DNA from 3 places in the Sporosarcina koreensis genome. Region 2 is predicted to be linked to each of the others. Evidence: riboswitches for the same ligand, from Rfam matches in the RefSeq annotation. Region 2 holds a riboswitch; each other region holds the start of a gene.
What was found. Region 2 has a riboswitch for thiamine pyrophosphate ahead of tenA (thiaminase II). Riboswitches for the same ligand answer to the same signal wherever they lie in the genome.
Positions count from the first base shown of each region.

Region 1: linked by a shared signal. The riboswitch ahead of thiT (energy-coupled thiamine transporter ThiT) and the one ahead of tenA (thiaminase II) in region 2 are both predicted to bind thiamine pyrophosphate.
Region 3: linked by a shared signal. The riboswitch ahead of ACFPTP_RS11220 (YkoF family thiamine/hydroxymethylpyrimidine-binding protein) and the one ahead of tenA (thiaminase II) in region 2 are both predicted to bind thiamine pyrophosphate.

Region 1 is NZ_JBHSNP010000025.1:38,646-40,917, reverse strand. Features, by position in the region: gene map (type I methionyl aminopeptidase) at 1-375, opposite strand, end outside; gene ACFPTP_RS11115 (magnetosome magnetite crystal formation protein family) at 466-807, opposite strand; TPP riboswitch at 900-1,001, shown strand; gene thiT (energy-coupled thiamine transporter ThiT) at 1,187-1,747, shown strand; gene ACFPTP_RS11105 (tryptophan-rich sensory protein) at 1,773-2,272, opposite strand, start outside.
Region 2 is NZ_JBHSNP010000010.1:38,337-40,608, reverse strand. Features, by position in the region: gene thiM (hydroxyethylthiazole kinase) at 1-202, opposite strand, end outside; gene tenA (thiaminase II) at 202-882, opposite strand; TPP riboswitch at 983-1,090, opposite strand; gene ACFPTP_RS05310 (ICP22 family protein) at 1,583-2,272, shown strand, end outside.
Region 3 is NZ_JBHSNP010000025.1:63,679-65,950, reverse strand. Features, by position in the region: gene ACFPTP_RS11230 (YecA family protein) at 1-17, shown strand, start outside; gene ACFPTP_RS11225 (NUDIX hydrolase) at 608-1,090, shown strand; TPP riboswitch at 1,184-1,290, shown strand; gene ACFPTP_RS11220 (YkoF family thiamine/hydroxymethylpyrimidine-binding protein) at 1,369-1,950, shown strand; gene ACFPTP_RS11215 (ECF transporter S component) at 1,952-2,272, shown strand, end outside.

The sequences.
Region 1 (2,272 bases), on a different contig from region 2:
CGCCACGTCGCAAAGCAGTTGTTTCTTCTCATCCGCTGTGCCGACGACGAATGAAATGCCGGTATCTGCAAAGTACCCGCCGAATGATGCAGAGACATCGATATTGACAAGGTCGCCGTCCTGGATGACGCGCGATCCCGGAATGCCGTGGGCAACTTCATGATTGACACTGATGCATGTATAGCCCGGGAACTCATATTGGTCAATCGGTGCTGACACAGCTCCGCGCTCGGCAAGAAGGCGCCCTCCGAGTTCATCAATCTCTTTTGTCGTAATGCCCGGAACAGTCGCCGCCTTCATAGCTTCCCGCACTTCTGCGACGATGCGACCGATCTTTTTCAACGCTTCGATCTCTTCGTTGTTCTTCACAATCATGATTTACAGGTCCCTTCTTTGAAACGTAATTTTCCATCTGATTATAACATAGTTATTCAATCGTAAAGAAACGTATGCCTGTCCTGTCTATCATTTCAACACTTTCACGCCTTGGTAGACGTTCCAGATGACGACGAATAAAAATAGCAGTCCATAGATGATCATGAATAGAAATGGCGCCAGTCCCCAAAAGTCGAATCGCCCTGTCATCATGGTGTGCATCCTCGACTCATAGGAGATCATCGAAAACGAAAACAGGATGAATCCCGCAATGAGGAGTACGACCGGGACAAGATGCGAGATGAGTGAACGCTTCGCATGGCCTTTCACTTCATGGTCATCCGTGACAAAATAGACGATTGCAGGCAGCAGCAGAGGCGAAAAGAATATGCTGAAATAACAGAGGGCGGATAATAGTTTATTATTGGTCATGGGCTTACCTCCCGTAATTCTAATAAGTAGTTTACAATATCATCTTGCTTATAAGTACTTTAACATATACAATGGAGACGACAATTGAATTACATGACCACAAGGGGGGCCTTCAACGGCTGAGATTGGACATTTGTCCTGACCCTTCGAACCTGTAAGTTCATGCTTGCGTAGGGATGTGGATGGAAACTGACAACGATCGATGTCTCGGTTCTATCCGGGATGTCGTTTTTTGTTGCAAAAGAGTTTTGAAGCTGTTTACTAACCGTAGCCATGATCGGCGTCATTCAAACATGCCGATTATCTGTGATGCCCGGTCGAGGCAAACAAACCGCTTTTTCATTCCGTATCCCTCCGACAAAAAAAGGGGGAGTTAGAATTGGATCGTAAACGTCTGCAGTTTTTATTAGAGGTTGCTATTTTTGGAGCTTTATCATTTGTCTTGGATATGCTTGTCTTGTTCAAGATGCCCCAAGGGGGATCCGTCACATTGTCCATGTTGCCAATCATCGTTATTGCATTCAGATGGGGAATACTTGGCGGAATGTTAACAGGGTTTATTACCGGACTATTACAGGTAATTAGTGGGGCATATGTGTTGAATATCTACCAGGCGGCGCTCGATTATTTTGTGGCTTATTCGCTGGTAGGGATTGCGGCAGTTACATTGGGCTGGTTGATTAGTAGTAGAAAAGCGGGGAATAAACGATCGATGGTTTCAGCAATTGTTATAGGTACTGTCATTGGAGGAGTATTACGATTCCTTGCCCATTATATCGGTGGGATTATTTTCTTCGCCGAATTCGCAGGAGATCAGCCGGTATGGTTGTATTCACTTGTGTATAATGCATCGTATATGATTCCATCAATCATACTTTGTGCAATTGTAGTAGTACCTTTATTCACAACCGCTCCACGACTGATTCAAAGGGCGGCATAAAAAAAGGAGTAGGCGTATGATGAACTCATATGCCTACTCTATTTTTGTTGTCAATGCGTCTGCCTGAAAACAGGAAGATGCACGTGATGATGACGGCAGATAAGAAGATGGCCGCTGCAGAGATGAATAGCTCTTCCGTCCCGTTTCTGACAGCAATGCCGATAAATGCCCAAACAAACACAAGATTCATCACATAATCCTTGTGGTGGTACATAAAATGTAAAGCGAACGCAGTTGAAACCGTTAAGAAGATGACTGTCCATAATGGATCGCTTAACCCGAATCCTGTCCAACCATGGATCATCAGCAAATAACTGACATTCGAGATGGTTGTGATGAAAATCCATCCTGTGAGCAAACTGAATGGCGCTCTGCCAAACATTCGGTTATCTTGTTTCGGAAAGATAAAGTAGAAAGTAAGCAAAACAAAAAGAAGCGCGAGTTTCGCTATGACGGTAATCGTGAACAATTCGAAGTGCCAAAGGAAAATCCATGCAATATGCAGAAGGCAACTTACTACGAAAA
Region 2 (2,272 bases):
TGTCCAGCGTGCCGATATTGAGCAATGTACACGAGGAAACGGCGGCTACTTCCGCCGCCTCCTCGATTGCACCCGCCATGATCGGCGAAGCGCCCAATGCGAGCAAGCCATTCGCTTGAAAGTTTGCAACGACAATATTCGTGATGCAATGAACCAACGGGCTTTGCGAACGCAGTTCATGCAGCAATGAAGATTGCGCCATTATGCATGCACCTCCGTTTCAAACGACCATTTTTGCTTCGTCCATGCCATTTCCCAAAACTGCAATTCATAATGGACACTTTTAATGAAATGGGCTTTCAATTGTTCCCTTCTTTTATCCGAAAGTTCTTCCGTAAGTTTATTCAAACGATCGATCTGTTCACGGGTTGCCTGCTCGAACCATTCAGAACTGTACGTGGCAATCCATTTATCGTAAACCGGATGATTCGGTTTCGCGTCCTTCAGCCGCTCCCCGATTTCGTAATACAACCAATAACATGGAAGCAACGCTGATAATGTCGCGGCCAAGTCACCTTCCAATGCGGCCCTGTACAAATGCGACGTGTAGGCATACGCTGTCGGCGCAGGTTCGAAACTTTTAATGTCATTATCTGTAACGCCCAGCAGGCCAAAAAAACCTTCATGCAATGAAATTTCCGCACCGCACGTTCCCTCCGCATGCTGCGCAAACCGTTGCACCGTCAATAAATCCGTAGCCTGCACAGCTGCCAGGGCATGGACTTTCGCAAAGTGCTTCAAATAATACGAGTCTTGCAGGACATACTGTTTGAAGACATCTTCAGGCAAAGTCCCTTCAGCGAGCGCCGCAATGAATGGATGGTGGAAGCTTGCCTCCCAAACATCGCTGCATTCCTTCCGTACCTCTTCACAAAACGTCATTCCAACCACTCCTTTATAGTTTTAGAAAACCAAAAAAGCCGCTTCACTCAACACAATCGTTGAAGAAGCGGCTCGCAAATCGGCGGAAGATAACCTTTGGAAGACGTGCGATCCACTTCCCTACGCTGGTATGAGCCAGATCAGGTTCGAAGGGTCCGCGTATCGATACACGTCTCAGTCTTTTACAAAGACTCCCCCAGTGGTTAACTCTTTTCAGTTTTCTACTTCACTATATCATAGATTACTAGTTTCGTAAGGTCCGCGTAATATTTTGTAATACATAACGTTAGACCCTTAAGACCATTCGTTAAACATAACAATAAAGTAATGGGACATCTATGCAAGGCAATTTGACGGTATTTTCAACGCAGGAATAAATTGGATATCCAGGGTCTAATTCATTAGAATACATCCTTTTTTAGTATTTTAATGTGTTTTCTCTTTATTACAAAGGTTAATATTTCCATGAATATCTGTTAATTGGTTGTCACACCCCTGTTATTTTCTTTTGTTATTGTTGGTATTGTGCAGTTGGGACACTGCTCACATCCGAATGAAAGCTTTCATCCGGATAGTAAAAAAACGAACCCACCTGAGAAGGAGGCGGATGTACATATCGACTTAAAAAGATGAATGTTATTTCGCTTCAGTATTGAGTAGTCGGGAACGAAAAATTTAAGAAAAGGGAGTTTGATGAATCTTGGTTAACGAAACGAATCGTAATGAGAAGAACACGAAAAAGAGAATTTTACCGTTTGTCATGTCGACATCGATGCTAACTGCAGCTATTTTCGGAGCAAGCGGTTCGGCGTTCGCTGCGGAAAATGGCGAGCCAGAGTTTAAAAATCATGGCGAAAAGGTTTCCTATTATGCAACGAGTATTCCTGGATCTCCTGACAAAGGTAAATTCATGCGTACAATTGCAAATAAAAACTTCGTAGCTGCTGATCTGGATGAAGATGATTCAGACGATACTACTGGTGATGACGACGCTACGGACACGCCAAATGATGACGAAGAAAATACAGATACACCTGTAGATGAAGAGGACGATGCTGTAGATGCGCCAGCTGACGAAGATGTTGATGCTCCGGCTGATGAAGAAGGAGATGTTGATGCTCCGGCTGATGAAGAAGGAGATGTAGAAACTCCTGCTGATGAGGAAGTAGATGCTGAAACTCCTGCTGATGAAGAGGATGCTGAAGAAGCTCCAGCTGATGAAGATGCTGATGCAGAAGCACCTGCTGATGACGAAGTAGATGCAGAAACACCGGCTGAAGAAGACGCAGATGTAGAAGCTCCAGCTGATGAAGATGCTGATGTAGAAGCACCTGCTGATGAAGATGCTGATGTAGAAACTCCTGCTGATGAAGAAGTAGATGCAGAAACA
Region 3 (2,272 bases), on a different contig from region 2:
CAAAAGTTCCAGTTTAAGCATTTATGAAAAACCACCTTCAGCTGTCAAAAGCGGTAGTTGGTTTTATTGATTGGCAGCCTTGAACGTTACGCCTACAATCGATTTGAATTTAGACATACCATAATGATGAATGAGAAATGAAGGAGGGATAGACGTGAGAAATCCTGAACAACATCACATGGGCGAAAGGCGCCGTCATGAACACCATCATGTACATCATCATCACCATGTTCACACGGGACACATGAGCCACCATCCTGGGCATATGCATCATACTGGTGTCCATCATACAGGTGTCCACCATACAGGTGTTCACCATACAGGTGTTCACCATACAGGTGTTCATCATACAGGTGCCCATCATATGCACACCCATACCCACCACCACATGCACCACGGAGGCATGCACCACGGAGGCAGCTTTAGTAATTTTTAATAGAGTGCAACACATCAGGCGATTCATTCATAAAGCAAGTAACCCTTTGACTGTTCTGGTCAAGGGGTTTTTTTTGCACAGTATGTACTATTTTGAATAGGAGCTTTAATCAGCAGGAGAAGATTGTTATTATAGAAATAAATAGATTAATTCAAAAAGGGGATGGGAAGAATGGCGATGCCGACACATATCGTAGCCTGTGGTGGGCTCGTGGAAGACAGGGAAGGGAATCTCTTAATTGTGAAAACAGAACATGGGGGATGGGTTTTCCCAGGAGGACAAGTCGAAGTCGGAGAAAACTTGATGGATGGAGTCATCCGCGAAGTGAAAGAGGAAAGCGGCATTGACGTGGAAGTGAGCCACCTCATTGGGGTCTATACGAACTCGGCCATTTATAAATGGTATGACGGGGTGACGGATGTACCGACGAAAGTAATGTTCGATTTTGCTTGCAAGCCGGTTGGCGGGGAATTGTGCACGTCGGAAGAAACGTCCGATTGCAGGTGGGTTCCTAAGGATAAAGTGCTTGAGTATATTACGCAACCAGCGATCCGGGTCCGTATCGAAGAGTATTTCAAGTTTGACGGGAATGTTGAATATCAAGAATACGTGACACATCCTGAATTTGAATTGAAATTGAGCAGGAAGGTGTAGTCCGATACAAAAGTACGAGTTTGCCAGATTTTATTTACAATAAAAAATACTTCGTCTATACTAATGGCAGCATAACTAACAACTACATACCGTTTTCTGCACTAGGGGTGCCCACTATTGGCTGAGATGCGAGCAACAGCTCCGATCCCTTATGACCCGATCAGGATAATACCTGCGTGGGGAAGTGTAGTGGCTTTCCGATTGTTTCATATTGGAGAAGTGCTACATCTTCCGGGATGTAGTTTTTTTTATGAAAATTTTTTGGGAGGTCGAAGGAAATGGAATGTGGGTTAAGCCCAATTGTCGGATTTCGTTTCTCATTGCATCCGATGGCAGATGATTTTGTAAGTATTATTAAAGGAGCGCTTGAACAAACGGATACGTCGAATGTGTGGATGCATACAGATGATGTGTCCACCGTCATTCGCGGCAAGCAAGTTCATGTGTTCAATGTGGCGAAGGCGATTGCTCTGCATGCTGCGAAAACGGGCAAGCATATTGCGCTATCGGGCACTTTTTCAGCTGGCTGCCCGGGTGATACGGCGGGCGATGCATATTTGGATAAAGGCGAGAAGATCGCGAATACGGATACGGCAAAGCAATATGTATCCTCCCAATTTGCGCTCTATCCGATGAATAATCCGTCGTATATGGAGATCATTTATCGCGAAGTGGACCGGGCAAAGGAGCAGGGCGTGTTCAATGAATCGATGCATTACGCAAGCGGCATCCATGGGGATATCCATGATGTGTTCGCATTTTACGAGGAAGCTTTCAGCAATGCGCGGTCTGAAGAGCATAAGCATTTGGTCATGACTGTTTCAATGAGCATCAACAGTCCGTCACACGGAGGGCTGTAATATGTTGAAGTCATGGAAGCTGAAAGAAGTCGTCCTCATGTCGCTGTTTTCGGTTGTGTTCGGAATCGTCTATTTGCTTTTTCTGCATGTCGGGAATATATGGTCGGGATTCATTGGTCCGATCGCCTATGAATGGATTTTCGGCATTTGGTTCATCGTGTCGATTATCTGCATGTACATTATCCGGAAACCTGGCGCGGCCGTCATTTCAGAGACCATTGCTGCTGCCGTCGAAGTGCTATTAGGGAATGCGGTCGGTCCGCGGTTGATCCTCGCAGGAGTTATTCAGGGGTTAGGCGCCGAGGCGGCTTTCGCTGCAACA